2 linked regions of the Undibacterium sp. 5I1 genome follow. The protein of the gene in region 2 interacts with the protein of the main gene of each other region in a pairwise test. Links are inferred from orthologs where the notes say so. Each region holds a gene or a part of one and is shown on either strand. Other genes may lie near its edges.

Region 1 (15,664 bases), 1.1 Mb from region 2 along the record:
ACAAATCGAGTGCACAAAAACAAATTTGCAGGTCTTTAACAGCCTTGAGTCCTTAAAAATAACCCAATGACATGTTCTAGCATATCTGCGGAAAATGACAACTTGATGAAATAAGTGATATTAACTACCTACGTTCAACAAGCTGTCGCACAAAACACACACGAGCCCTTCTCAACTACAACGTGCTAAATCGTTGGACTGCTTAACTTCGATTTGGTTCGCATTATAGTCAAAATTTCAAAATGCTGCAGAGCACCAACTAAGTAAGGCAATGTGTACTTATTTCAAGTCCGATAAATTAAATGTTTTTATCCCACGGTCTCCCATGCATTTTGCTTCTGATTTGTCATACTGCGCCAGTACAAACGCCCCGAGTACCAAGAGATCATTCCCAGAGATGCAAATACCAATTGCCCGATAGCCAAGGTCAGGCTGGAATGATCCAGTGCAGGCGCTACCATACCCGCCACTACTGCTCCAAGCATCGTAACAGCAGCAGACTGGCAAGAGGCCACTATCCCTCTGATTGTAGGAAATAAATCGAGGACAAGCAAGGTAGCGCCAGGAGCAACCAGCGACATACCAAAACAGTAGAAAAACAAGGGCATCACTGACCAGGGCAGCATAGCTGGCCAAATCGCGTGGTAAATCACGTTAAATAAAGAGGCTCCGATCAGGAAGCAAAAGCCGATATTGACTTGCTTCCAAACAGAAATTCTCCCTGCAAGGCGATTCGCCGCCAGTGCACCTAAAAATATGCCTGCGACTGAGGGAATAAATTGCCAGCCAAATTGATCTGGCCCCAGCTTTAAATGCTGAGTAATAAACGCTGGCGCGGCGGAAACATACAAAAAAAGGCCTGCAAAATTAAACGCAATCGTGCCGGCTTTAAGATGAAATAGCGGGGACTTAAACACCATCTTGTAACTTTTCCACAAAAACTCTGCACTGAAAGGCTGACGCTTTTCGATAGGCAAAGATTCTGGCAGCCGCTTGTAGCACGCCCAAAATAAAATCAGGGTATAGACAAAAAGTAAGAGGAAAATACTACGCCAGCTGAAATAGCTGACTATCCAACCGCCTAAAATAGGTGCAATTGCCGGAGCAATAGAAAAAATCATTGTTACCAGAGAAAGCAAGCGCTCAGCGGGAGCACCTGAGTACATGTCACGGATAATTGCGCGTCCAACCACCACACCAGCGCCCGCAGAAACACCCTGCAAAATCCTAAAGCCCCACAAATAATGAATCGTATGGACAGATGCACAGCCAAAGGAAGCTACGGCAAAAACAGCCAGCGACACCAAAATTACATTCCGGCGCCCGAACGCGTCCGACAAAGCGCCGTGCCATAGGGTCATGATGGAAAAAGACAGCATGTAGGCAGTCAACGTCTGCTGAACTTCAATTGGACTCGCCTGCAAACTCGACTGAATTGCCGGAAATGCGGGCAGATAAGTATCAATTGAAAATGGCCCCAACATTGCCAGCGCTGCGAGCAGCGTTGCGAGAGCGCCAGCGCTCACCACTTGCAAGTGAGAAGGCAGTGCTGCTGGCGGAGTCGCTTCTGGTGTAGGACTATTAGACATATTCAATCGCAATTAGCAGAATTTTATTCATCAGGATCATCAAGGGAAATTTAAATACCGCCCATGCACAAGTATTTCATCTCAAGATATTCATCCATTCCATAGCTAGAACCCTCGCGTCCCAGGCCAGATTGCTTAACCCCACCAAACGGCGCGACCTCATTCGAAATCAAACCAGTATTAATACCGACCATGCCATATTCCAGCTTTTCAGCAACGCGCCATACGCGACCAATATCACGGGAATAGAAATACGATGCCAGTCCAAAATCAGTATTGTTAGCCGCCGCAATCACCTCATCTTCGGTTGTAAACTTGATGACGGCAGCTACTGGGCCAAAGGTCTCCTCGACCATAATTTTCATCGTATTGGTAATGTTAGACAGTACCGTCGGCTCATAGAATAAAGCGCCGGCTGCATGTTTTTTACCACCAGCTAAAATCGTAGCGCCTTTCGCCAGCGCATCAGCAACGTGCTCTTCTACTTTGGCTACCGCCTGCTCATCAATCATCGGACCTTGGCTGATGCCTGACTCCATACCGTTACCGACCTGGATTTTCTTAGCGCCCGCAGCCAGTTTTGCAACGAAGGCGTCGTAAATCGACTCATGAGCATAGAAGCGGTTGGTACACACACAAGTTTGTCCGGCATTACGGAATTTTGATTGCAACGCACCTTCCACCGCCGCGTCCAGATCAGCATCATCAAATACGATAAATGGCGCATGCCCGCCCAATTCCAGAGCTAATTTTTTTACTGTCGGTGCGCATTGCTGCATCAAAATACGCCCTACTGGAGTTGATCCAGTAAAAGATAAATGCCGAACAACCGGGCTGTCGCACAATACTTTACCAACGGCAATAGAACGCTCTGAATCAGCGGTAACGATATTAATAATGCCTGCTGGCAGACCGGCTCTATGTGCCAACTCCGCCATTGCCAAGGCAGATAGCGGGGTTTGTTCCGCTGGCTTAATTACGATGCTGCAACCAGCCGCAATCGCGGGAGCGACTTTGCGCGTAATCATGGCAATCGGAAAGTTCCAAGGCGTGATTGATGCGCAAACGCCGATAGGCTGTTTTAACACCACCATGCGTTTGTCAGTCCAGGTCGATGCCATGACATCGCCAGTTACCCGCTTTGCTTCCTCGGCAAACCATTCGATAAAACTGGCGCCGTAAATTACTTCTCCTTTGGCTTCGGCTAAAGGTTTGCCTTGCTCAGCAGTCATTAACATCGCCAAATCATCGGCATTGGCAATCATCAGATCAAACCATTTACGCATTACCGCAGCGCGCTCTTTGCCGGTCTTGGCAGCCCAAGCTGGGAAAGCCGCTTGCGCAGCGTCAATTGCCGTTTGTGCGGCGCTAGCACTCAGGTTGGGAACGGTACCAATAATTGATTGATCCGCTGGATTATTGACTTCAAAATTATCACTAAAACTAAACCAGGCACCATTAATGTAAGCCTGATTACGCAATAAACTACTGTCTTTTAAATCGAGGGGGAAAGCGTTAGACATAGATTAATCTCCTGATGTGTTTTGTTTTAGATGAGACCAATCTAGATCTCGGCCGGATTATATAAAACAGCGTAAATTATGATTGATGACGCGACGTAGATGGCAAAGCATAAAGTAAAACGGGCGAACCTGCTGTGCAGCGTTCGCCCGTTTTTATGTGGAGTTAGGACAAGTTTTTAGGCTTGGCCTCTTCACGGCGGTTAAAGCCCGCCACCATATCGAACCGGAACAAGCGACATTCCAGGGCACCGTTGAAGAAAGGTGTCTTGCGCGACTCTTTTAAACGCAGCATCTTTGGCAAACCCAGATCAGCGGTGAACAAGAAAACACTCCAGCCAGCAAACCTTTGTTTTAACGTGCTGCTAAATGCACTGAAAAAATCGGTCGCCATCGCATCAGGCTCTACCGAACTATCACCGCGTAGGCCAATACGTTCGCCATAGGGCGGATTGGTCAGCAAAATACCTGGTACTTCAGTTGGCGCTTTGATCTCTTGCGCTTCAATTTGCTTCAACGGCACGTCAAAACGAATACCTGCCTTATTCAAATTATTACGCGTCATGCTGATCATGTCGCCGGAGATATCACTGCCGAAAATAGTCGGCTCTTCCGGCACGTGATTTGGCTTAACACTGTCCTTGATCGCTTGCCATTCGTCTTGCTTATAACCGGCAAACTTTTCAAACGCAAATTCACGACGCAAACCTGGCGGAATACCAGCAAGCATTTGTGCCGCCTCAATCAAAATAGTGCCCGAGCCACACATAGGATCAAACAGAGGCACGCCGGGTTTCCAGCCTGCAGTCCGCAACAAACCCGCTGCCAGGTTTTCACGCAAAGGGGCATCGCCTGTCTCTAAGCGCCAGCCGCGTTTAAACAAAGGCTCGCCTGATGTATCGAGATACAAAGTAAAGTTGCGTGCATCCACAAAACCGACGATGCGCATATCCGGATTTTTGGTATCAACCGAAGGACGCTGTGTAAATTGATCGCGGAAACGATCGCAGATCGCATCCTTAATTTTGAGGGTGGTAAATTCCAAACTTTTTAATGGCGATTTGACTGCGGTCACATCGACACGAATCGTGTGGTGGTAGCCAAACCAATCTTCCCATGGCTGCTCTAGGGTCAGATCATAAATATCGTTTTCGTTGAGATAGCCAGAATGCGCCATCCGTAATAACACACGCGAAGCAATGCGTGAATGCAAATTGATGCTATAGGCATCGCGCAATTCACCAGAGCAATGCACACCGCCGGGAACTTGCGTGTGGACATGCAAAGTTTTATCCAGCTGGGCAATTTCATTCAACTCTTCAGCGAGAGCGACTTCCAGGCCACGGGGGCAAGGGCAAAAATACGAGTAACGTGTCATGGGGAACCTTTTATCCAAGTTAATTTTTAAAGGCTAAAGCTCTTGCCTAGCCGGTATTTACATCTGCTTCTCAGCACTAAAACTAAGGTGAGTGCGTGCAGCATTCGCTCGCCTCATTACTTCATTCTATTGATCGTAATGCCAACTGCTAACCACTATTCCGGAAAAACGCGCTCCAAAAAATCTAAGCGATCTTGCCCCCAGTAGCTCTCGCCATTGAATACAAACCAAGGCACGCCGAATACATTGTTGGCGATTGCTTCATTAGTAAAGCGCTCATACTCAGATAACACGCTGGCGGTTTCTGACGATTTGATTAAAGCTTTACCGTCGAGCTCGCAATCAAGTGCTAACGCGGCCAAGGTATCCGTATCAGCAATATTTTTTTGTTCTGCCCAGACCGCTCGCATGATCGCACCAGTCAGTTTGAGTGCGGTCTCAGTCCCGTGTGCCAATTGCGCTGCAATAATCAAGTGTGCAGAAGAATCGCCTGCGACCGGAAAAAAGGTCGGCTGCAAATTCATCGGCAAATCCAGATGCGTACTCCAGCGCTGCATTTCTGTCAGACGATAGGCTTGTCTTTGTGCTGCACGTTTAGCTAAAGGCAAACCACCCGAAGTGGCGAACACTTTGCTTAAATCAATCGGTTTAAGATCAATCCGGATTGCATGTTTTTTTGCCAGATCAACAAAGCGCTGATGCCCCAAATACGCCCAAGGAGACTGCGGTGCAAAATAGTATTCACAAACTCTGTTCATCAATATTTCCTTGAGAATTTAACGAGCGGACTAAAACGGCTTCACTACCACCAACACCACAACAGCTAATAACAAAACGACTGGCACTTCATTAAACCAGCGAAACCAAGTATGCGCGCGTTTATTGTTGCCTTGTTCAAACTTTTTCAGAATACTGCCACAGGCATGGTGATAGCCAATCAGCAACACCACAATAAAAAGCTTGGCATGCATCCAACCGCTGCCGGGACCACGCCCGATACCTGTGGCAATCCAGTACCACAACCCAAAACCTATCGCTGGAATGGCCAGTATGGTCATAAACCGGTACAGCTTGCGGGCCATCAGCAGCAGTCGCTCGGTCGTAACCGGCTGATTCTCCATCGCCAGATTGACGAAAATCCTCGGCAAATAAAATAAGCCTGCAAACCAGGACGTCACGAAAACGATATGTAGTGCTTTAATCCAGAGCATGCATTTCTCCTGTTACTTATTATTGACGAACTTCGCCGTTACCAAATACCACATACTTAAGTGAAGTCAGACCTTCTAATCCAACTGGTCCACGTGCATGTAGTTTATCGTTAGAGATGCCGATTTCTGCACCTAAGCCATATTCAAAGCCATCTGCAAAACGGGTCGATGCATTGACCATGACCGAGGCTGAATCAACTTCACGCAGAAAGCGTATGGCGCGCGTGTAATCTTCCGTCACGATGGACTCAGTGTGTTGCGATGAATAGTGATTGATGTGTTCAATCGCCTCATCCATATCTTTGACTACTTTAACAGCAAGAATCGCTGCCAGATATTCTGTGCTCCAGTCCTCTTCATTCGCAGCCGCCAAATGAGGATAGTCGCTGAGTATTGCTGCGGCAGCAGGGTCGCAACGTAATTCGACTTGTTTGCTGGCGTAGAGTTTGGCTAAGGCGGGCAATACCTGCGCTGCAATAGCTTGCGCCACCAATAAGGTTTCCATCGTATTGCAGGTGCCATAGCGATGACATTTAGCGTTGAACGCAATATCCAGCGCCTTTTGCATATCTGCTTTATCGTCGATATACACATGGCAAATGCCGTCCAGATGTTTGATCATTGGCACTTTGGATTCACGCATTAAGCGCTCGATCAAACCTTTGCCACCGCGCGGGACGATAACATCAACATAATCTGGCATGGTGATCAGCTCGCCCACCGCAGCACGGTCGATAGTCTCAACTACCTGAACGGCGTCGGATGGCAAACCAGCACCGGCTAAACCTTCTTTGACCAATTGTGCAAGTGCCTGATTGCAGTGAATTGCCTCAGAACCGCCGCGCAAAATTGTGGCATTACCACTTTTAATGCATAAGCCTGCCGCGTCGACTGTAACGTTTGGTCTGGCTTCATAAATAATACCAATCACGCCCAACGGCACGCGCATCTGACCAACCTGAATCCCAGTCGGGCGGAATTTCATATTCGAGATTTCGCCTATCGGGTCTGACAGACTGACGATTTGCTCCAGTCCCTCCGCCATGCTGGCGATGGCTTTGTCGGATAAGGTCAGACGATCTAGCATCGCCGCTTCCATCCCATTTGTGCGGGCGGCAGCAAGATCTAACTCATTGGCTCCGCGCAAAATCGCTGCGTCGCGCCGGATCGCCGCGGCAATCAATAACAACGCCTGATTCTTTGCAGCCGTATTTGCTTTTGCCATGGCGCGCGACGCTTTACGAGCGCGTATGCCAAGGTCTTTCATGTAGGTTTTGATATCCATATCAGTTCTTTTAATTCGGTCTGTCTATGTCTGCTTGCGCTTTAAAAGTGAGTTAAGAGAAGATATATACTACCCACTGTATATTTTAACGTCCAGATATTGTCTGGAAGTTAATGCCATTTATTAGACATACTCCCCTGTTTTTACGTATTTATCCTATGCGCGGGCAACACGTAGACCTAATTGCAGCAAGGCATCCCAGGCGTCACCGGCAAATGCCTTGGCGCGTAAACCTTTGACCATCTTATCGACTTGCGCTGCCTCTTGCAGTGCCGCCTCTAAGGTCGCCAAACTCACCCGGCGTAGCGCAGGCTCCATCAATTTTTCACGCGCGCCCCAGATACGAAATTCCTTCAGCAGCATGCCAAGCGACTTGCCTTGTGCCATACCAGACTTGATTTTAAGCAAAGTCCGGATCTCTTCGGCAACTGCCCATAGTACCAGCGGCAAGGCCTCGCCCTCGCCCTTCAGACCTTCTAGCATGCGCACCAGTCTGGCGGCGTTGCCAGCCAACATGGCTTCGTTGACTTTAAACACATCGTAGCGCGCGACGTTTAAAACAGCGTCGTGTATTTGCTCAAAACTAAGTTTGCCTTGGGGGTGCAACAAAGCGAGTTTTTGAATCTCTTGATGTGCGGCGAGCAAGTTACCTTCTACTCTGTCCGCGATAAAGTCCAGACTAAGCCGATCAGCGCTTTGCCCTTGTGCAGATAAACGCAAGGAGATCCAATTAGGCAGTTGTGCCCGTTCCACCATCGGGATGTCGATATACACCGCCGCCTGCTGCAAGCTCGTCACCCAGGCAGCCTTTTGCGTCGCCCAGTCGAGTTTTGGCAAGGTAATCAGGGTCAGATTATCGGGAGATAGATGCTTGACATATTCTTGTAGTGCAGCGCCGCCGTCTTTGCCTGGCTTGCCGGTGGGTATGCGCAAATCAATCAGCTTTTTATCGCCGAACAAGGATTGTGATTGATTCACTGACAGCAGAGCGCCCCATTTAAAACTACGCTCTACAGTTAAAATTTCTCTTTCCAGAAATCCTTGTGTTTTAGCGACACGACGGATTTTGTCCGCGGTTTCTAATGCCAACAAATGCTCGTCACTGGTGATGACGTACAAAGACGCCAGTGATTTAGTCAGGTGAGCATCGATTGCATCAAAGCGCAATTGCATACGCTATTCCATCTTCAGTACAGCTAGGCGACGCATGATTTGCTGCACCAGATCGCTTTGCATATCACGGTATAACAGAGCTTCTTCAGACTCTTTCGCCAAGACTGCAGATTCGTTGAACGTGATATTGCGCTTGAGTGGGATGCTGGTTGGCTCTAACAACTCTTTACCAGCCTTGTCGCGCACACGGAATTTAAATGTGTACAACAAATTGTATTCACGTGCACGACCTTGGCTATTTAAAGACAAGATCACTTTCTCGCGTGTTTCTGCCAAAACTTCTAATGCCACATCGGCGCTTCTGACATCGTTAAAAATCACGGTATTGCCATTGGCCCGAATATTCCGCCGCAACTCACCACCAAGCGGTGAGGTATCTGGCAAGCTAATATAAATACTAGAGAACGGAAAAGTCACCGGACCACGCAACGCAAAGCCGCAGGCGGACAAAATTACAGCAACTGACGCGATGCTGAAAAAGGTTAGCAATTTCCGCATCCAATCAGACCTTGTTGTAGAGTCTTTCTCATTACGCATATCGCCCGCTTTCGAATTAACGATCATAAAATTACCCGTCTATATTAAGGAACGATATTGACTAATTTACCCGGTACGATAATGATCTTTTTCGGCGTACCCTCAACAAAACGTTGCACACTCTCATTCGCCAAGGCTAAAGCTTCTATCGTCGCTTTATCCGCATCTTTGGCTACCGTGATACTACCGCGTAGCTTGCCGTTGACCTGGATCATCATTTCGATTTCTGTTTGTACCAAAGCCGCTTCGTCGACTTGGGGCCAAGGGGTATTGAGAATATCGGTGAAAGAAGCGGCATAACCCAACTCTTCCCACAAGACATGGGTCAAGTGCGGGCATGCCGGATATAAAACACGCAACAAGACACCAAAGGCTTCACTCAAAACCGCTGCATGACCAGCACCTTCTTGCTTAAAGGCTTCGATCGTATTCAATAATTTCATCGCGCCGGACACGACCGTGTTGTATTGCATACGTTCGTAGTCATAGCTTACCTGGCGCAAAATCATATGTACTTCGCGGCGTAGCGCTTTGCTGTCGGCACATAAGTTCGAACTTAAGTCAGTACTTAAGTCAGTACTGACTGAACTTGCAGGGCGCAATAACTCAGCATTTTTAAAACCGAAAGTCCAGACCCGGCGCAAGAAGCGATGCGCACCCTCAACACCAGAGTCGTTCCACTCCAAAGTCTGCTCAGGTGGCGAGGCAAACATCACAAACAAACGTGCTGTATCTGCACCGTATTGATTAATGAGTTCTTGCGGATCGACACCATTACTCTTGGATTTAGACATGGTAGTCATCTCGTATTCGAGTGCTGACCCATCCGACTTCAAGGTTCCGCCGGTGATCTGACCTTGCTCATTGGTGATGACGTTGACTTCTTCTTCCCAGAAATAATTCTTGCCTGCGCCTTCCGGTTTTTGGAAAAACGCGCCCTTCAAGACCATGCCTTGCGTCAGCAATTTGGCGAACGGTTCGTGCGCATCGATCAACTTCAGATCACGCATGACCTTGGTCCAGAAGCGCGCATACAGCAAATGCAAAATCGCATGTTCGATACCGCCGATGTATTGATCCATCGGCATCCAGTATTTACTACCTTCCGCAACCATGGCCTGGTCGTTACTCGCGTCGCAATAACGCATGAAATACCAGGAACTATCAACGAAGGTATCCATGGTGTCCGTTTCTCGTTTAGCTGGCTTGCCGCAACTTGGGCAATCAACATGCAAAAAATCTAAGCGTTTATTTAGCGGATTGCCTGAGCCATCAGGAATGCAATCTTCTGGTAACACAACGGGTAAATCTTTTTCCGGCACTGGCACCACACCACAAGCATCGCAATGGATAATAGGGATAGGCGTGCCCCAATAACGCTGGCGGCTGATGCCCCAATCGCGCAAACGCCAGGTAGTTTTCTTTTCGCCTAATTCTTTGGCTGACATTAATTCGGCGACCTTGCTGACCGCCTGTCTACAGGTCAATCCATTTAGGTCAACGTTAGAGTCTCCGCTATTAATGGTCAAGCCACGTTGCTTGTCGCCATACCATTCTGCCCATGCATCGGTGGAGTAGGTTTCACCTTCTACAGCGACTACTTGTTTAATCGGCAGATTATATTTTTTCGCAAAAATAAAGTCCCGCTCGTCATGCGCAGGCACGCCCATGACCGCGCCATCGCCGTAACTCATCAACACATAGTTACCGACCCAAACTTCAACTTGCGCGCCTGTCAACGGATGCGTGACGAACAGTCCCGTTGGCTGCCCTTCTTTTTCACGCACTGCAACTTCTGCTTCGGTCGTACCGCCTTTTTTGCATTCTTCGATGAAGGCAGCGAGTCCCGGATTACTGGCAGCAGCATGAATTGCCAACGGATGTTCCGGTGCCACCGCACAAAAGGTCACGCCCATGATGGTATCGGCACGGGTCGTAAACACGTACATCTTGCCGTCCTGAATCAATGCGCCGGTGGCGTCCTTGATGTCATGTGTGAAGGCAAAACGTACACCTTCGGATTTACCTATCCAGTTTTCCTGCATCAGGCGCACGCGCTCTGGCCAGCCGGACAGGTAATTCGGATCTTCCGGATTGGCGACTGCAGACAGCAATTCTTCCGCGTAGTCGGTGATGTTCAGGTAGTAGCCTGGAATTTCGCGCTTCTCGACCAGAGCACCGGAGCGCCAGCCGCGCCCGTCGATCACCTGCTCATTTGCAAGCACGGTCTGGTCAATCGGATCCCAGTTCACTACTTGCGTACGGCGTTCGCAAATGCCAGCTTCCAGCATTTTCAGGAACAACCATTGATTCCATTTGTAATATTCAGGCGAGCAAGTCGCTACTTCGCGTGACCAGTCAATCGCCAGACCCATAGCTTGCATCTGGGTCTTCATATAGGCGATATTATCGTAAGTCCATTTGGCAGGCGGCACCTTGTTTTTGATTGCAGCGTTCTCTGCCGGCAAACCAAAAGCATCCCAGCCCATCGGCATCAGAACGTTGTAACCATTCATGCGCAATTGACGCGCCAGCATGTCGTTGATCGTGTAATTGCGCACGTGCCCCATGTGCAATTTACCTGATGGATAAGGCAGCATAGAACAAGCGTAGTACTTCCCTTTTGGGAAGCGTGGATCGTTCTCCACCGCTTTGTAAGCGTCTATTTTTTTCCAATGGGATTGCGCAGATTGCTCAATGTCGGCTGGTTTATAAACTGAGCTGTATTTTTCTTGCATGGCGGGCTATATTTTCTAAATGCGAGGGGATCTTTTGAACCTTTGATTATAACTGGTTCAGGTGGCATCCTGATTAAGGATAACGCTGTAGATTACTTTTGATCGAGTGGTTGGCCTGGCTGCTCAGTCACAAAACCAATTTTACCCAAACCTTGTTCTTGGGCTGCCGCCATCACTTGGGCAATGATCTCGTAGCGAGTTGCTTTATCGGCACGCAATTGCAATTCTGGCTGCGGTAATTTTTGTGCTGCTTTTGCTAATTTTACGTTTAAATCTTTAAAAGTAATGACCTGTTTATCCCAATATAAAACGCCTTTAGAGTCAAATGAGATGGTGATGTTGTTTGGCAATTGGGGGGCCGTATTTGATTTTGCAATAGGTAATTCAAGCTTGATAGCTTGTGTCATCAAAGGGGCGGTAATGATAAAAATTACCAGCAATACCAACATGACATCCACCATCGGTGTGACGTTGATATCGGCCATAGCAGCCGGTGTTTTTGCTGCCGAGTCACTTGCCTGATTGAATTTACCGAAGGCCATAATGCGTTGAGATTTTTATTTACTACGTTGGCAAGCTTGTGGTTAGTTTATTGCTGACGTTAGCCGAGTTACGCTCTTATCCGCGCGGACTAAGGTGTGCATGCAGATCATGCGCAAAAGCATCTAGCTCTGCCATGGTAATACGGTTCATACGGTTAAAAGCGTTATAGGCCAATACCGCAGGAATCGCCACCATCAAACCTAATGCCGTCATGATTAATGCCTCGCCGACCGGACCAGCTACTTGCGCGATCTGCACGGCACCATTATTTGCAATCGTCGTCAGCGCATGAAAAATACCCCACACCGTGCCGAGCAAACCGACAAAAGGTGCAGTCGCTCCGATGGAGGCCAAAATACTTAAGCCAGATTCCAGTTTGACCGTAACACGGTTTAATTCTTGCCGCAAAACCCGGGTAAGAATGTCGCTTAAAGCAGAATTAGTATTAAGTCCTGCGCTAGCGCGTGCTGGTTCTGTAGAGAGTTTTAGGTCCGCAGCCGCCATACTTCTTCTCGCCAGAGAAGCATAAATGTCTTCGCTATCAGCATGACTGATCAGGCTAAGCGCATCATTGATATTTGGCGCTTTCCAAAAAGACTCAACAACTGGCGCGGTTTTGCGAACGCGCCAAAACGACCAGGTTTTATAAAAAATAATGAACCAGCTGACGAGGGACATCGCCATCAAAAAATAAGCTACTGCGTGGCTTATTTCATCAACTTGGGACCAGTAATCAAAAATCATAGGACTCGTTAAAAAGATCGTCGGTTAATAAATTAAATAGTCTCTGTGTTTCCAAAATAGAACTTACGCAAAATTGTCCCGGAAACGCATCGCGACGAAGACAGTACTTTAATACGGCTAGTCGCTGCAACGCGGCTGGCGCGGTTTTGCGTAACTCCTACTAAGCTACTGAATTCAAACCCAGCACATCAAACATATCGTACAAACCAGTTTTCTTATCCGCCAAAAACCGTGCTGCGCGCAAACTGCCGTGGGCATAATTAATCCTGCTAGACGATTTATGGCTGATTTCTACCCGCTCACCAATCCCTGCGAACATCACTGTATGGTCGCCGACAATATCGCCGCCACGAATGGTGGCAAAGCCGATCGAAGAAGGGTCACGTTCGCCGGTGACACCTTCTCGTGCGAACACGCCGACTTCGTTCAAATCACGACCTAGTGTACTTGCGATGACTTCGCCCATTTTTAATGCGGTACCGGAGGGCGCATCAACTTTATGACGGTGGTGCGCTTCGATAATTTCTATATCGTAGCCCTGCGCAAAATTCTTGGCTGCCATTTCTAACAACTTCAACGTCACATTCACGCCGACACTCATGTTCGGCGCAAATACAATCGCCGTTTTTTGCGCTGCAGCGGCAATCGCTGCTTTACCTTCATCATCAAAACCCGTCGTACCAATAACCATTTTAATGCCATGTTCCGCGCAGTAAGCCAGATGCGTTAAGGTGCCTTCAGTACGGGTAAAGTCGATCAGACAATCAGCATCTGCCAAAGCCGTCGACAAATCAGACTCAATTAAAACGCCAACTGGCTTGCCTAAACTGGCACCGGCATCAGCCCCCAAAGCAGGCGATCCAGGCAAATCCAGTGCGCCGACCAGTGCAACATCATCTGCCGCAGTGATGGTCTCGATCAACATTTTACCCATGCGACCAGATGCACCGGTCACGGCGATTTTTAATACTGTCATCGGAATACCTTGATTATTTTTTCTTATCTTTATCCGTCGTCAGGATAGAAGATTCAGCTCTCACACCAATTGCAGAAGTCGTAATATTGGCTAAGTAGTCTTTTTCGTTGGGCAAATTACCACCCTCAAAACGTTGCACAGTATTGTTCTTAAAAAATACCGCCACGCGGCTGGTGAGTAATTCGCCGTTCGGCTTTAATAAACGGAACGGGTAGTCCCAGCGGTCTTCGTGGAACATATCGGTCAATAATGCCGTACCCAGCAAAAACCGGACTTGCTCACGGGTCATGCCTTCTTTAAGTTGCGATACCATTTCTTGCGAGACAAAGTTACCTTGCTGAATCGTAATCCGGTAAGGCGAGATGTAACCTAAAAATTTGGATACGCCTGTTGGCGTCGTTTTTTGTGCGCCATCAGCAGAATTGAGTTTGGCGCCGTCTTTGTTACCAGCATCCGTCACTGCGGAGTCAGTGGAACTAGGGAGCTTGGTCACTGGCGGTGTATCCACCATAGGATTGAGCATAGCGCAGCCAGAGACACCAACTACACCAAACGCCAAAGCGAGAGCAGTCAAACCTTGCGCGGTACCTCGGGATACTTCAGAAAACAACAATCGCATAAATAACCTCAATGTGATGTGCAACGGTGTACAGTTTGCAAAAAATAATTAATTCAAACAGCTTATATCAATCTTACTTACTAATTTATTACGTTTAACTTTGGCGTTACTTGGGTAGTAACTTAGGTGGCAACTTAAGTGAGAGCCTACACAAAGAACACAAATACAGCGCGAAAGAATCTTAGAATAAAGCAGCATAATGAAATCACTCACTGATGCAAGCTTGATATACGTCGATTAAAACCCCAAAAAACCACCCTGAAATTACGCCGGGATTATGCTGAGATTCGCTTTGAGTTAAGCTCTAAACCCGATATCATAAAGCAGATACACTCTTTTTGACCGAAAACATGACGAATACCACTCCCAATCTCAAATCCAGCGGCCTGAAAGCGACTTTGCCAAGGCTGAAAATTTTAGAAATTTTCCAAAGTAGCCCAGTTCGCCATCTGACAGCGGAAGATGTTTATAAAATTCTGCTGAATGAAAATATGGATGTCGGTTTAGCGACGGTATATCGGGTTTTAACCCAGTTCGAACAAGCCGGATTGTTAAATCGTAATCATTTTGAAACCGGCAAAGCCATCTTTGAACTAAACGAAGGTTCGCATCACGACCATTTGGTCTGTTTGGACTGCGGTTTGGTAGAAGAGTTCTATGACGAGCAAATTGAGAAGCAACAACATGCCGTTGCACTGGAGCGTGGCTTTACTATTGCTGAACATTCGCTAGCGATGTATGGTCATTGCACCAAACAAAATTGCGAACACAGAAATCGCAAATCATAAAAAATGAGAACACAAGTATCAGCTTCTACTGATATTTACTGATCAAATTCGTACTCAAACGTCGCTACTGGTATTTTCGCTGCTAGCATTTTGCTTACGAATTTTTTCTACTACCCCTGCCACTGCATCAATCACTCGCTGTGAATTAAAAGGTTTTACGATATAGCCGTGAATACCGGCTTTAACAGCCTCCGTCACCGTGGCTTGATCTTTATTCGCAGTCACCATCAAAATCATCGCATTTGGCAATGCTTCCTTCATTTTTGGCAATATTTCTAAGCCGCCGATTTTAGGCATAACTACATCCAATAGAATAATTTGCGGATTGAGTTTGATCGCCATTTCCAAACCCGACCCACCATCAGAAGCATCGCCAACGACGTTATAACCCTCGCTGCGCAGTACTACCCGTAAAACCTCACGAGTCATATCATTGTCGTCAACAATTAAAACAGAGATATTTTTGTTGTTCATAACAACCTCATTATTTGGAATTTGGATACTGGATATCGGCTATTGACTTAGCGCATTTGAGAGTAGCTTTGCAGTGATATCAACAATAG
Region 2 (15,744 bases):
GACTCTCTTGCGATGCCACGATCAAGTGTTGTGCTGCTAAAAAATCACTCAAGCTGATTTTGTCACCCGCTAAAGGATGGCTACTACGGAACATGCTGACATAATTTTGTTTAAACAGTCGGCGCTGGTAGAGTGCGCCAGAAATCGTATCAAATGCGCCAATTGCTAAATCAACCCGACCAGCCTCCATCTCGGACTTCAGATCAATACTGCTGGCGCGGACGGTAGAAAACTGTAATTGTGGTGCCAATAACTGACATCGCTCCACCAGCACAGGCATAAAATAAACCTCACCCACATCCGTCATCGCAATCGTAAATTGCCGTTTGCTGCTTGCGGGATCAAAACTCTCTTGTTGATTTAATGCCCGGCGAATATTTTCTAAAGCGCTAGCGATTGGCTCGGCAAAGCTGATGGCTAAGGGCGTGGGTTGCATCCCAAGCGCCGTACGGACAAATAATTCATCATCAAAAGTACGGCGCAGCCTTGCCAGCGCGTTACTAACAGCGGGTTGGGATAGTCCTAGCTTTTTTGCGACGGATGAAATTTGCCTGTCCTGAAATACTTCCTGAAAAATTACCAGTAAGTTCAGGTCTATGTCTTTCGGTTCTATCATTTAAAAATCGCTTAAAAAGTTTTCAACCATTATTGATTTTATGAATGTAGTACATTTTTGTATTTATGTCGCAGGTTTTGACTAGCTGGACTATATTGATGTCACATCAAAATTGCGCTTATTTCTATAGGAACTGTCATGCCCCACATTAAAGAACATTCCGCTGATTCTGCCTATTCTTCTGTCCAGCGCAGCTATCAAACCGGATTTGCGAATGAATTCGCTACCGAAGCCTTGCCTGGCGCATTGCCTAAAAATCAGAACTCACCACAGCAGTGTGCGTATGGCTTGTATGCCGAACAAATTTCTGGCACGGCATTTACCGCACCGCGCCATTCCAATCGCCGCTCATGGTTGTACCGGATCAGGCCAGCGGCAATGCATCAGCCCTTCGTACAAATTGATAATGGCGCGATGACCAATCAGTTTGATCAGGTACCATCGACACCCAATCAATTACGCTGGGATCCGTTGCCGATGCCGGATAAAGCAATTGATTTTATTGACTCGTGGATGACGATGGCGGGGAATGGCTCAGCGGACGCACAAAGCGGTTGTGCTATCCATTTGTACGCGGCGAATCTCGATATGAGTGATCGGTTTTTTTATGATGCTGATGCAGAGTTACTGATTATTCCGCAACAAGGTCGTTTGCACATTAAAACTGAACTCGGCGTCATCGATATTGAACCACAAGAAATCGCTGTCATCCCGCGTGGTATCCGGTTTCAAATCACGCTGCCGGAAGGTGCCGCGCGTGGCTTTGTTTGCGAGAACTTTGGCGCCACGTTTAAGCTACCGGATCTGGGCGTAATAGGCTCCAACGGCCTGGCAAACCCACGCGACTTTATGACTCCGCATGCGAGCTATGAAGACCGCGAAGGTGATTTTGAATTGCTGGCTAAGTTTAGTGGCAATTTGTGGTCTGCCAAAATCGGCCATTCGCCGCTGGATGTCGTTGCATGGCATGGTAATTTTGCGCCCTACAAATATGACTTGCGGCACTTTAATACCATCGGCTCTATCAGTTATGACCATCCCGATCCGTCGATTTTTTTAGTCTTGCAATCTGCCAGTGATACACCGGGCGTTGATACGATCGACTTTGTGATCTTTCCACCGCGCTGGCTAGCAGCAGAAAATACCTTCCGCCCGCCCTGGTTCCATCGTAATATCGCCAGCGAATTTATGGGCTTAATCCACGGCCAGTATGATGCTAAATCCGCAGGGTTCAGACCCGGTGGCGCTAGCTTGCATAATTGTATGAGTGGTCATGGCCCGGATGCTGGTACGTTTGACAAAGCCAGTAAGGCCGACACCAGCGCACCGCATAAGATCGCTGATACCATGGCCTTTATGATCGAGACTCGTACCATCATCAAACCGACGCGTGCGGCAATGACGTCTCCGCAATTGCAAGCCGATTACTACCAATGCTGGATGGGTATCAAGAAAAATTTCAATCCCAATCAAGCCTAACGATATCCAAATAGGAACCTCAATATGAGCAATCAAGCGACTCTGCAATTGAATGAAACCCACGATATTAACTTGCGTAGCTGGGTCACCTCTGCGAATGATATCAACAGCGATTTTCCGATACAAAATTTGCCTTATGGCGTATTCCGCAAGAAAGGGACTGCAGAAAATTTCCGTATCGGTGTCGCGATTGGTGATCAGATTTTGGATCTCGCAGCAGCATATGCGCTAGGCGTTTTTTCAACGTTAAAATCGACGGCATTTGATCAGGCGATCCGCAGTACTCACTTAAATGCCTTGATGGAATTAGGCAACGCGACCTGGACAACATTACGTCTGCAACTATCGCGAGCGCTGCGTGAAGGCATGTCGCAACAAGATTTATTGAAAAGTGCTTTAGTGCCGCAAGCAAATGCGGAATATGCTCTGCCTGCACACATCGGTGACTATACCGATTTTTTCACTTCCATCCATCATGCGACGGCTGTGGGTAAATTATTCCGTCCTGATAATCCACTGATGCCCAATTACAAATGGGTACCGATTGGCTACCATGGTCGTTCATCATCGGTTGTGATCTCTGGTCAGCAGTTCCGTCGCCCTGTCGGACAAACTATGCCACCGACGGCGACAACTCCGGTGTTTGGCGCAGCAAAGCGGATTGATTATGAAGCCGAGATTGGTATTTTTGTAGGGCAAGGTAATGCAATCGGCGATGCGGTAGCGATTGATGATGCAGAATCGCATGTGTTTGGTCTGTGTTTGCTCAACGATTGGTCGGCACGCGATATGCAAGCCTGGGAATACCAACCACTAGGACCTTTCCTAGCGAAGAATTTTGCCACCACGATTTCGCCTTGGGTCGTTACGCTAGAAGCTTTGGCACCCTATCGTTTGCAATGGCAACGTGACGCGGTAGATCCACAACCGCTACCGTATCTGGATTCTGCAGCGGTGCGCGAACAAGGTGCATTTGACGTGCAGATGGAAGTTTTGCTACAAACCAAATCTATGCGTGAGCAAGGCCTGCCTGCGCAGCGTTTATCGCTTTCTAACTTCCGTCATTCTTACTGGAGCGTTTCGCAATTAGTGGCGCATCACACCGTCAACGGTTGTAACCTGCGCGCTGGAGATTTACTCGGTTCAGGAACTCAATCAGGTCCTACACCGGAAGAAGCAGGATCGTTGTTGGAACTGAGTGTCGGCGGCAAACAGCCACTGATATTAAGCAATGGCGAGCAACGCACATTTATGGAAGATGGCGACTCCATCATCATGCGCGCCTGGACGGAAAAGTCAGGCTTGCCACGGATAGGTTTTGGGGAAGTTGAAGGGACTTTACTGCCTGCAAGACAATTTTAAACTGTGAACTGATTAAATAAAAAAAGCGTATGCAAATGAATTTTGCATGCGCTTTTTTTATCGATGTACTGACAGACCGTCGCTAAACCATAAACGCCTGACTCATCTTATATAACTTATCTAACTTATATCTTAGTTAGATCAGCACATCGCTCGCCGCAACGGCAACAGCGACTACCCCAAAGCTGTCTATATTGGTGAGGGTGCGGTTGTGATGCCGGATGATCTGCGCGGCAGTCAAAATCTCGCTATCTTCAGTGGTATGTGCATCCGCAACCAAGACCACAGGGTAAGTCAACGCCAATGCTCTGCGCACCGTGGTGTCAACACAAAATTCTGTCTGCATACCGCAAATAATCAGATTAGTTATCGCATGCTGTTTCAGCAAAGCATCTAACTCCGTCTGATGAAAAGAATCTGAAGCAGTCTTACGAAGCCGTAAGTCGCTTGGCTCAATATGAAGACCGTCCGCCAGTTGCCAAGCTTTGCTACCAAATGTCAGTAAACCTGATGATGACTCATGCTGGATAAAGATCACGAGCGCACCTGCATCTCGCACTTTTTTTGACACCATATTGACGTTGGCAATGACACGTTGCGATTCAAAAGTGGTGTACTTACCTTCGCATAAACCTTGCTGGACATCGATGATTAACAGTGCTGTTTTCATAGTTTGGAGTCAGTTTTCATTATGAGTAACTAAGCAAATACGTAATTTTATAGGATCGTATATGCGGCGTCATATTAGGTCGCTTACATAGACGATTAATTTTTATAAGCTTGTTTTGCGTAAATTGCCACTCTACCTAGTCCTTGGAGCAAATCCCAGATATCCACTGCGACATAGTGTAATTCTGCGCATATGCGCAAACCAACTATCCAACCGCGAAACGATTAGTTCTGATTTTTTGTAGTGTGTTTTATTCTGCAAGGCACAAACAGCAATAACCGATAACCGATAACCGATGGCATGCAATCAAAACTAGCATCGACGGTCGATATTGGTTGCAACGTCTTTATTAAAGTTTTACTGAGTGTTCTGGTAAAACCCATTTTCGCTAAATATATATACTCCCTATTAGTATATTTAATTGTCCATGTAATTCCTAGACGATAGAGCATATTTTAATAATTCAGTGGGGAGTATATTCAATATCAAGCGTATTTTTTACCGACATACGCATTGGAGTCAACATGACATCTCCTGCTTTACAACAATATTTGCGGCATTTACAGCTTGCCAATCCAGCTAACACTCACATCCGTCTGGATGCGCAAGGTCAGGCTTTGGGGCGATATTTTCATTCGACCTTGACGAGTACATTTCAGCCAGTTCGTGCTCATCTGGATCAGCACATCGTGGCTTATGATGGTTATGCCCGTAGTTATGCTGTTGATGGCGGGGGCTTACATATCTGGAAATTGCTTGACCACGCCGCTAATGATGATGAGTCGGTAGAGCTAGATCGCTTATGCCGGATTTTGCATACGATCAATTTTTACCAGCAAGCGTCATCGCAGGCAACGACATTGGATTTGTTTTTAAGCATCCACACCCGCTTGTTAACCGCGGTAGAAGGTAATCATGGCGCGGCGTTTCGGCGGATTCTTCATCTGCTGGAGTTGCCGCAGCAGCAGATCGTTTTGCAATTGCCACAAATTATTCCTAATCAACGCTGGATGCTGCAACACGTAGCAGACAATTACCGACGTAACGGTTTTAGGATAGGTGTGCATGCGAGCGATACCTTGCAGGCATTGGAGCTCATGGCAAAAATACGTCCCGATGTCATCAAGATTGATGTACGCCAGGTTGTCGCCAAGGACGCTGGGGCTGAGTCTGCACAACACGACTCATTGCGGACTTTATTGAAGCATGCAAATCAACTCGGTAGTCGCGTCATATTTAAGCGGATAGAGACAGATCAGCAGTTGCAATCATTGACACAGATTGTAGAAGAGCTGTCAGCCAACCAGACTTTGCCTTATTTCTTGCAGGGATTTTTGCTGGATACACCCAAGGCCAGCCTCGGCGTCGATAACGAGACTGCGAAAGCTGCTTGAGCAAAATACTTATATGACCGGTAACTTCCCGCAAAAAATCCTGCCCTTTATACGAAATTCGTCTATCAACATTCGAAAAAAATCGTTTTCTATATAACGAGCGAGTGCCATTATTGCCCCTCAACGGCTAAATAAGTAATAACGAATGGCATTCTCACTCACTCCTAAGCTGCAAAAACAGCGCAATGCTCCCAGCAGAGTTATCCCGGGTTTTCATCTGACCTTGGGATTTACTCTACTGTACCTCAGCCTGATTGTGTTGATCCCGCTGTCGGCGATTTTTTTAAAAACCTTCACCATGACCTGGGAGGCGTTTTGGAATACCGTCACGTCGGAGCGGGTGCTGGCGTCTTATCGCCTGACATTTGGTGCCTCGTTTTTAGCCGCGCTGATCAATGTGGTGTTTGGCGGGATCGTAGCCTGGGTGTTAGTGCGGTATAAATTCCCGGGCAAACGTCTGATTGATGCGCTGGTCGATTTGCCGTTTGCGCTGCCGACTGCGGTTGCCGGGATCACCTTGGCAACGCTGTATGCGCCCAATGGCTGGTTGGGAAAATATCTGGAACCACTAGGTATCAAAGTTGCGTTTACGCCGCTGGGTGTATTAGTGGCGCTGACGTTTATCGGTTTGCCTTTTGTGGTGCGCACCGTGCAACCGGTGTTGGAAGAAGCCGAAAAAGAATTAGAAGAAGCCGCCATTAGTCTGGGCGCCAGTCATTGGCAAACCTTTGTCAAAGTGATTTTGCCAACCATCTTGCCGGCTCTGCTAACAGGCTTTGCGCTGGCCTTTGCGCGGGCCACGGGTGAATACGGATCAGTGATTTTTATCGCCGGCAATATGCCTATGGTGTCCGAAATTACCCCGCTGTTTATGATCACAAAATTAGAGCAATACGATTATGCCGGTGCGACCGCCATTGCTGTCGTCATGCTGATGCTGTCCTTTAGCTTGCTACTAACGATCAATTTATTGCAATCCTGGAGCCGCAACCGTAACAAAAGTGAGCCTGCATAATGACCAGCACCCCGATTGCGTTTCCCCCGCCAGTTCAGACACCAATTCAGACTTCAGCACCACGTCGTATCGAACCGGCAATTAGTTTGTCCGCCACGCTAGAACCTTTATGGGTTCGTGCGCTGCTAATCATCACGGCGCTGACTTTTTTAACTGTGTTCTTGTTCATTCCGCTGGCAGCCGTATTTTTTGAAGCGTTTAAAAAAGGATGGGAAGTTTACCTTAAGGCCATCGTCGAACCGGATGCTTTGTCCGCCATCAAACTGACGTTGATTACCGCCGCCATTGCGGTACCGCTGAATCTGGTTTTTGGTGTCGCCGCTGCCTGGACGATTGCTAAATTTGAGTTCCGCGGCAAACAGTTTTTGCTGACCTTGATTGACTTACCGTTCTCGGTATCGCCTGTGATTTCTGGTTTGATTTATGTCTTGTTGTTTGGTGCGCAAGGCTGGCTTGGTCCATGGTTGCGGGAACACGACATCAAGATTTTATTCGCGGTGCCTGGCATCGTACTGGCGACTATTTTTGTGACCTTCCCTTTCATTGCGCGTGAGTTGATTCCCTTGATGGAGGCACAAGGTAGCGAGGAAGAAGAAGCTGCTTTGGTACTCGGTGCCTCTGGCTGGAAAACCTTCTGGCATGTGACCTTACCGAATATTAAGTGGGGCTTGTTATACGGCGTGATCTTATGTAACGCCCGCGCCATGGGTGAGTTTGGCGCGGTATCGGTGGTGTCTGGGCATATCCGTGGCGAGACTAATACCATGCCTTTGCAAGTCGAAATTCTCTATAACGAATACAACTTTACTGCGGCTTTTGCGGTGGCATCACTGCTCACTTTGCTGGCATTACTGACGCTGGCGCTGAAGTCGATTGTTGAATGGCGAACACGAGAAAATCAGGCGCTTCCGCAAGAGTAAATTAAGAAAATTTCAAGAGTAAGAATTCAGGAGCAAGTCATGAGTATCGCAGTTCAGCATTTACAAAAAAAATTCGGCAGTTTTACTGCGCTTAATGATGTGTCGCTAGAATTTCCTAGCGGTGAATTAACCGCACTCTTAGGTCCGTCTGGCTGCGGAAAAACTACGCTGTTACGCATCATCGCCGGACTGGAACATGCCGATGCAGGACAAGTTTTACTGGATGGTCAGGACGCCTCAGCCCAGCATGTGCGTGAACGCCAGGTTGGTTTTGTGTTCCAGCACTATGCGCTGTTTAAGCACATGACGATTTTTGAGAACATCGCGTTTGGCCTCCGGGTCAAGCCACGAGCCTTGCGCCCCTCGGACGCTGTGATTAAAGAGAAAGTGCATAAATTACTCGACTTGGTCCAGCTCGATTGGCTGGCAGATCGCTACCCACCGCAGTTATCTGGCGGGCAGCGGCAACGGATCGCGCTGGCGCGGGCGTTGGCAGTGGAACCACGCGTCTTGCTGCTGGATGAACCGTTTGGCGCGCTGGATGCCAAGGTACGTAAAGAGCTCCGCCGCTGGTTGCGGCGCTTGCATGATGATTTGCATGTCACCAGTATTTTTGTCACGCATGATCAGGAAGAAGCCTTGGAAGTCGCCGACAAAATCGTTGTAATGAATCAAGGTAAGGTGGAACAAATCGGCGCACCGGCAGCGGTCTACCAAAATCCGGCATCGCCTTTTGTGTACGGCTTTTTGGGGAATGTTAACTTGTTCCGTGGTCGTATCCATGAAGGTACTTTGGACGCTGGTGGCGTTGCTTTTGATGCGCCAGATCATGCAGCGACCCGTGACGCGACAGGTATTGGCTATGTCCGTCCGCACGAGCTGGAAATTGATCGCTATTCACCCGGTGCGGATGGTCTGGTGGTGCAATTACGCCGCGTACACAGCATAGGACCATTAGCGCAACTGGAACTGGAGCGTGACGACAATGGCGATTTGCTGGAGGCCATGATCTCTAGCGAGCGCTACAACCAGCTAAAACTCAAAGTCGGTGAAGTATTGGTAGTGAAGCCCAAACGATTGGCTGTCTTTGTCGATCAGACGTCTCTCTAATTTTTTTGCCAGACACATTATGAATTTCCAACAATTACGCTCTATCCGCGAAGCTGCCCGTTGCGGCTATAACCTGACTGAAGTGGCGAATGTTTTATTCACCTCGCAGCCCGGTGTGAGTCGCCAAATTCGAGAGCTAGAAGAAGAACTTGGCGTCGATATTTTCGAGCGTAACGGCAAACGCCTGACTGGCTTAACCGAACCGGGTAAAGGCATTTTGCATATTATCGAGCGTCTGTTGCTCGAAGCAGAAAATCTGAAGCAAGCTGGTGACGATTATTCCGATCAAACCAAAGGCACGCTGGCGATTGCGACCACGCATACGCAAGCACGTTACGTGCTGCCAAAAGTAGTGCAGGGATTTAGAAATAGTTTTCCCGATGTGCGCATCGCACTCCAGCAAAGTTCGCCAGAACATATTGCGGAATGGGTTTTATCGGGTAAGGCAGATATAGGGATTGCGACTGAAGGTCTGTCGCAGTTTAAAGATTTAGTCTCCTTCCCATGCTATCAATGGAACCACGTAATCGTTGTGCCAGACGGCCATCCGCTGCTGCGCAAAACTCAGGTCAGTCAGACACCGATCACGCTGGAAGATTTATCGAATTACCCATTAATCACCTACGACGTCGGCTTTACCGGGCGCGGTCACATCGACCAAGCATTTAAAGATGCAGGATTACGGACTGACATTGTGCTGACAGCGATGGACTCCGACGTGATTCAGCAATATGTTGCTCTGGGTTTAGGTGTGGGTCTGGTAGCAGAAATGGCGGTAGAAAAACAAACCGATGCTCATGGCAATGCGGGTAATGCAGGAAATATTGCCAACCGTTATAGCGCACTACAAGCGTTGCCAGCCAGTCATTTGTTTGCGCCAAACGTGACTCGACTTGCAGTACGACGCGGTGCCTATCTGCGTAGCTATATTCTGGATTTTATTTTGCAATTTGCACCCGAGTTAAAACGCGAACACATCCAGCTCGCAATCGCACCTGAGCAAGAATCATGAGCACTACCTGGTCTACGATAAGGATAGTCGCTAACCAGTAACCAGGCCGTCAATTACCTGTATTGTTTTGTCACAGCGGCTAGCCAGGTCAGGATTGTGGGTCACAAATAAAATAGTCGTTTTTTGTTCGTGATTAAAACGCCGTAATAAGTTAAAAACTTCATCAGCGCTTTTGGTATCGAGATTACCCGTCGGCTCATCCGCTAGCAGCAAAGCCGGATTCATCGCGAGCGCACGTGCTAATGCGACGCGTTGCTGCTGTCCTCCGCTTAGATTGCCCGCCAGATTATTTTGCCAGTTTGTCAGACCCACATCGCCGAGTAAAGCTGCTGCGCGCTCCTGCATTTGCTTGTTCAGAAATTCCTCCGCACCTAGCATCGGCATCATGACATTTTCGAGCGCAGTGAATGCGGTAATCAGATGATGATATTGAAAGACAAAACCAATATTGTGACCTCGCAAACGAGTCACCGCTTTGTCATCAAGTGCAGTCGTCTCTTCGCCACAGATCGCGATGGTTCCTGCTGACGGACGATCCAGTAGCCCGACGATATTGAGCAAGGTACTTTTGCCAGAACCGGAGGGTCCCATTACGGCACAAAATTCACCTTGATGTAAGGTGAGATCAATACCATGCAGTACTTCTGTCGCAATCGGGGTTCCTATATTGAATGTCTTTCGGACGCCACGTAGTTGTACAACGATGTCGCCAACTGGCAATTTTTCCGGGGAAGCAGGCAACTCCGGAAGGGGATTAGTCACGTTGGATGCAGAGGTCATATCAGCCACCGATTGCCACCACCGGGTCAAGACGAGCCGCTCTTAAAGCAGGGGCAAAAGCGGCGAGCAGTCCGGTCATCGTTGCCAATAATAATGCGGTAATGAATAAAGCCGGATCAAACTGTAGGGGGAATAAGGCCGTGCCGTCCGCATTTCGCGCGTACCGCTGCCACAACACCAAGGCCATAGCACCAATAGCGCAGCCTGCGACCGCACCGCCGAGACCAAGTACGCCGCCTTGCAATAAAAACACTCTGAGTATTTGTCCTTGAGAAATCCCCATGGCGCGCAGTATTCCGATCTCTCGTGACTTTTGAACCACCACGACAACCAGCACACTCGCAATCCCGAACGCGACCGACAAACCAACAAAAAACCGTATTGCCGTGTTGGCAGTAGTTTGCGCACTGACGGCGGCAAAAAATTGGGCACTGGTTTTAATCCAGCTGTCTGCCTCTACACCGGTCGCGGCAGTAATTTGTTGCGCAATCACTTCCGCAGCATAAACATCGCGCACAGTGACTTCAAGACTGGACACGCCGCCTGGTAAACCCAACAGGCTTTGCGCGGTATGTAATGCGATAAACGTATTGCGCTGATTTGCGCCTTTATTCCCCAAATCAAAAATCCCTGAAATTGTGAGCGTGCTGGTCGCACCACTCGCTGTCGAAATCAATAATTTATCCCCTACGTCGACGCCCAAGTCGCTGGCTAATTCTGTCCCGATCAGTATCTCTGTCCCTAAAATACTCGATTTTCCTCGTACTATTTTGTCATTGATATCCACTATCCGATAATACAAGTCAGGCTCGATCCCGCTGACCGTAATCGCATGACTGACGCTGCCGCGTACCACCAGAGCCGATCCGCCAGCGACAGGCGATACCACGAGGACATCGGGCATGGCACGTATCTGTGTTGCCACGGCTTGCCATTGATCAATCGACTTTATTCTTTGCAAGGGTGGTTGAATAATCGCGCCTTCGACTTCGGTATTCGCTGAAATTACAACTGGTCGTAACGGACGGGTGACTTCCTGCGGAGGTAATAGTTGAATATGGGCTTGTGCTGATAAAACACGCTTGATAAAGTTAGACTGCAAGCCGCTGAGCAAAGCGGACATAAACACAATTACGCCAACCCCGATAGCAACGCCTGCAATGATAAATACAGTCTGTAGCCGCCCCTCCCGTAAGAAGCGAATAGCAACAATCCATTCAAATGGAAGCCAGGCTGTTAACATCACTCGCTCCTCATTGTGCTACTGGCTTATTGGCTGAATTGGCTGGCAGACTCGCGGCTGAATTCGACACCGGGCTGCTCATCACCGTGCCGGATGCAATGACCCGTACCCGCGCGCCTGACTTGATCGTGCCAGGTGATGCAAGAACGAGGTCGCCCTCATCCACACCGCTGAGTACTTCAACCAATCCTCCGCTACGAAGACCGGTACTGACCGTACGTCGTATGGCATGGTGCTGCTCTACTCTCAACAAAGATGGAGGAGCTTTGTCACTTTCTAGTAAAGCGCTGACAGGAACTAATAACACATGAGGCCGGCGTGCGACTTCAATATCAACCGAGACCGTCATATCTTGTCTTAATACCTGAGGCGGATTCGATACATCGAGTTTGACTTCAACCGCTCCGGTCTGAACATTGATACTGGGATTGATATAGACCAATGCTGCCGGAAAAAGCAACTTAGGGTATGCATCTGCAGAAGCAATCGCTGTTTGATTCAAGACTAACAAGCGAAGATTTTTCTCATCAATTTGTACAACCAATTGTGCACGTCCATCTGGAGATAAGGTCATTAAGACTTTACCGGCCTGCACTACATCACCCACCTCAACCGCACGACTAATTAATATCCCACCCACAGGAGCAATGATTCTTGCGTATTTGACGCGCGCGCTCGCTGCATCTGCGTTGGCATTGGCACCGATCAGATTCGCTTCTGCCAAGGCAAAATCACTACCCGATGGACGTGTCGTTTCTAACTGCTTTTGCATAGTCCGTTGCTGCGCATCGGCAAGTTCAGCCGCCTTACGCACATCGTCCAGAGCAGCTGCTCCAATAAAGCCCTGCTGGAATAAATCCTGATTACGCTTCAATGTCGCTTTTGCATTATCCAGACTGACTTGTGCCTGACGCAAAGCCTGCTCGGCAACTGGCGCCTGAACCTCACGCAACTGACGGACACGGGTCTGCGCTTGTACTGAAGCAGATCGCGCTTGACGCTCATTTGCAAGCAACTCTGCCGTATCAAGCTCAATTAGGACTTCGCCCGCTTTTACCATTTGCCCTTCGATCACAGGCACTCTGACGACGGTGCCTGTGATTTGTGCTCCGATATCGACCCGGTGCGGGGTCTCGACATGGCCGCTGGCGACCACTGACTGAACAAAATCTCGCCGTACAACGCTGACTACGGAGACTTGTGGTCCACGCCACCAGATCGTCAAAAAGGCGAAAAACAAGCTGGCGACAATCAAGCCAGCCACTATTTTCCACTTGTACTTTAGGAAGACTGACTTGTCCAACATGACGATGCCTATCCGATCAGTTATTTGTCTTTGTGACACGCTGGTGCACTGGAACGATTGTGCGACTGCGATATCGGTTCATATCGTTTGAAGAGCTCATGCTATATCGCCAAAACGCTATTTCTTTGTGCATTAACGCGCTTAGTGTGGAGATTTAATCACGATCGTGAAGCTGACAAGCGCTCGGCATCTCGATTGAGAAGGTCATCTCGTCGTTAGCAACAATGCACGCAGCGTCAAACTAACTGATACGGAATAAGCGATGGCAGCAGATGCGGTCACGGTAACTTGTAAGACATCCGAAGTATGCATAAGTAACAACCCGTACTCATTGATACATATCAAACGAATGGGTTTTTTTATGGTTAACTATTTTTAGTGTTTGAATAACACCATAGACATAAAATATTGCAATTACACTCTGTTACATAGTTGTATTTTCAGGTAAAACATGACAGAGTTATAAAAGTTTTAATGTTATCAATATTCACGAATACGCTGTCCAAACCAATTTCGCAGTAAAGCCCAGCCAGATTTCCACAGCCCAGTTTCAAGCGAAAGAACTTATCCATGAAAAAATTTACGTCCCTAAGAAAGCAAGTGGGTCAGGCGGCAACAAAACTTCGGCAGGGTTTACATAGCAGTATCACGGTCGACGCGGGTCGTTCGGTTGATGTGATGGGCAAATTGACGCCAGCGTTAAAAAGCGGTTCGACTGATTTAAATCTGAACTTTGGATTGTTGGATAAATTTACTGCTGAAACTGGCGTGTCGGCTACGGTGTTCGTCAAAAGTGGCGACGACCTGATCAGGATTACGACTTCGATTAAAAAGCCCAACGGTGAGCGCCCATTGGGTACGACGTTAGACCGCGCGCATCCGGGTTATGCGCTGGTCATGTCGGGTAAATCTTACGTTGGTTACGCCTCATTATTTGGTAAGCCTTATATGACGCAATATGACCCGGTGCTGGATAGCAGCGGGCGATTGATTGCAGTTTTATTTGTCGGCATTGATGTCAGCGAAGTCCATCAAATGAGTGTCGCCAGCAAAGTGGCCTTGATGACGTTTGGCGTAATCACTTGCATTATGGGTTTATATGTCTGGATGTTTAGCTCAGCCGTAATCGCTGTCAGCGAGCAGCACGCGCCGGCGCTCACCGAGTTGCGTAACTGGTATCTGTTATTTGGTGTGCTGGCTTTAGCTGGTACGGCCTGGATCATTCATAAAGCAGTCAGCTACATGGTGAGTCGTGCTTTGATCCAGGCAACGAAGGTATCGCAGCAACTTGCCGCTGGCGATCTGACCAAACAATTGCATGTGGGACGCATGGATGAAATCGGTCAGTTAATGCAAGCCATCAATGGCGTCAGCCAAGGCTTGGCAGGCATCGTCAGTAATGTCCGGCAAGGCTCGGATCAGATCACGGTTGCCTCGCGCGAGATTGCTTCTGGCAATTCCGATCTGTCGTCACGCACAGAATCGCAAGCCAGTTCACTGGAAGAAACCGCGTCCTCGATGGAAGAATTAACCTCGACCGTTAAGCAAAATGCAGACAGCGCGCGGCAGGCTAATCAACTGGTGTTGTCGGCATCGGAGGTGGCAGGCAAAGGCGGACAAGTCGTAGCGCAAGTGGTTGAGACAATGGAATCAATCAAACAAAGTTCGCTCAAGATCACCGATATTATTTCTGTGATTGAGAGCATCGCTTTCCAAACCAATATCCTGGCATTGAACGCGGCGGTAGAGGCGGCCCGCGCGGGAGAACAGGGGCGCGGTTTTGCGGTAGTTGCGAATGAAGTCAGAAATCTGGCGCAACGCTCGTCATCCGCAGCGAAAGAAATTAAATCGCTGATCAACGACTCCGCAGATCAAGTCGATGCCGGCGGTGTGTTAGTCGCGAAAGCAGGCGAAACCATGACCGAGATCGTCAGTTCAGTTAAACGTGTTGCCGACATCATGAGCGAGATCACGTCCGCCAGCAGCGAACAAAGCACTGGCATAGAACAAGTCAACCAAGCCATTACTCAAATGGATGAAATGACGCAGCAAAATGCCGCGTTGGTAGAACAAGCTGCGGCGGCGGCAGCGAGTTTGCATGAACAGGCAGAAAAATTATCGCAAGTCGTGGTGGTCTTTAAACTTCTGGACGGACAAACTGTCAAAGCGCAAAAAGCGCAGAACACCGGAACGATCTCGGCGATCGAAAACCACAGTAACGCAAGATCGGCAAACACACGCGCTTTAGCAGCACCGCGTCGCAAATGAATGAGCGATTCAGGCTTTAACCCAGATTTTCCATTAGACCGCTACCACTTCGCAAAAAACGCAGACGGCGTGCGGTGTTTAGATGGATAGCACCACCGCGATTTGGGTGGGAGCGCTACAGCGACAAGTGTGCCTTTGGCGAACTGACTGGCGTTGTTCCAATGGAAAATCTGGGTTTAATTTGGCCTGAATCGAGCGTGACAATCCTCGGGCTGATCAAGTCACTGATATTTAGAAACAAGATACGGACAATATACAAGCAAGATAAAAAATATACTCATAGCCAGTATATTTAAATTGTCCATAGGATCATTGGATAATATGACATTTTAATAAAATAAATGGGGAGTATATTGAAAAGGTAAAAAATATCACCGATAAAAATAGAAGAATAAAAAACAGCAAACCTATTGCCTAAGTTCAGCCTTACTAGATATAATGAGAATTATTCGCATTTATAATATTGATTTGAATGGCAACGCACAAACATGACGGGCAACACCAGGACAAACGAACTCACTGACGAGTCCAAACAGCAGTCCAAGCAATCCACGAATTTAAGCAAGCCA

The links.
Region 1: the proteins of RGU72_RS15000 (region 2) and RGU72_RS19910 interact in binary tests that used the Escherichia coli proteins (3 or more experiments, as listed by UniProt). The link is inferred for Undibacterium sp. 5I1 from one-to-one orthologs.

Annotation. Positions count from the first base shown.
Region 1 is NZ_JAVIWI010000001.1:4,547,636-4,563,299, reverse strand. What follows is about bases 4,851-7,738. They hold RGU72_RS19910 (glutamate-5-semialdehyde dehydrogenase), read right to left. Parts: upstream 6,984-7,738; coding sequence 5,718-6,983; downstream 4,851-5,717. Other genes in these bases: holA (DNA polymerase III subunit delta), read right to left, coding at 7,140-7,738; RGU72_RS19915 (CopD family protein), read right to left, coding at 5,276-5,698; RGU72_RS19920 (2-hydroxychromene-2-carboxylate isomerase), read right to left, coding at 4,851-5,245. In the rest of the region: RGU72_RS19935 (multidrug effflux MFS transporter), read right to left, coding at 309-1,589; RGU72_RS19930 (NAD-dependent succinate-semialdehyde dehydrogenase), read right to left, coding at 1,640-3,112; RGU72_RS19925 (class I SAM-dependent RNA methyltransferase), read right to left, coding at 3,276-4,487; more of RGU72_RS19920, read right to left, coding at 4,643-4,850; more of holA, read right to left, coding at 7,739-8,156; LPS assembly lipoprotein LptE, read right to left, coding at 8,160-8,720; leuS (leucine--tRNA ligase), read right to left, coding at 8,738-11,431; RGU72_RS19890 (biopolymer transporter ExbD), read right to left, coding at 11,524-11,973; RGU72_RS19885 (MotA/TolQ/ExbB proton channel family protein), read right to left, coding at 12,050-12,658; dapB (4-hydroxy-tetrahydrodipicolinate reductase), read right to left, coding at 12,879-13,694; RGU72_RS19875 (outer membrane protein assembly factor BamE), read right to left, coding at 13,708-14,313; fur (ferric iron uptake transcriptional regulator), read left to right, coding at 14,664-15,101; RGU72_RS19865 (response regulator), read right to left, coding at 15,156-15,575; heat-inducible transcriptional repressor HrcA, read right to left, coding at 15,615-15,664. UniProt on the Escherichia coli protein: Catalyzes the NADPH-dependent reduction of L-glutamate 5-phosphate into L-glutamate 5-semialdehyde and phosphate. The product spontaneously undergoes cyclization to form 1-pyrroline-5-carboxylate.
Region 2 is NZ_JAVIWI010000001.1:3,417,585-3,433,328, forward strand. The notes cover bases 6,563-9,530. They hold RGU72_RS15000 (sulfate ABC transporter ATP-binding protein), read left to right. Parts: upstream 6,563-7,495; coding sequence 7,496-8,566; downstream 8,567-9,530. Other genes in these bases: cysW (sulfate ABC transporter permease subunit CysW), read left to right, coding at 6,563-7,456; RGU72_RS15005 (CysB family HTH-type transcriptional regulator), read left to right, coding at 8,586-9,530. Outside these bases: RGU72_RS14965 (LysR family transcriptional regulator), read right to left, coding at 1-616; hmgA (homogentisate 1,2-dioxygenase), read left to right, coding at 755-2,095; fahA (fumarylacetoacetase), read left to right, coding at 2,120-3,457; RGU72_RS14980 (cysteine hydrolase family protein), read right to left, coding at 3,594-4,127; RGU72_RS14985 (EAL domain-containing protein), read left to right, coding at 4,652-5,521; sulfate ABC transporter permease subunit CysT, read left to right, coding at 5,667-6,536; more of cysW, read left to right, coding at 6,536-6,562; more of RGU72_RS15005, read left to right, coding at 9,531-9,578; RGU72_RS15010 (ABC transporter ATP-binding protein), read right to left, coding at 9,609-10,358; RGU72_RS15015 (ABC transporter permease), read right to left, coding at 10,360-11,601; RGU72_RS15020 (efflux RND transporter periplasmic adaptor subunit), read right to left, coding at 11,612-12,907; RGU72_RS15025 (methyl-accepting chemotaxis protein), read left to right, coding at 13,478-15,175. UniProt on the Escherichia coli protein: Part of the ABC transporter complex CysAWTP involved in sulfate/thiosulfate import. Responsible for energy coupling to the transport system.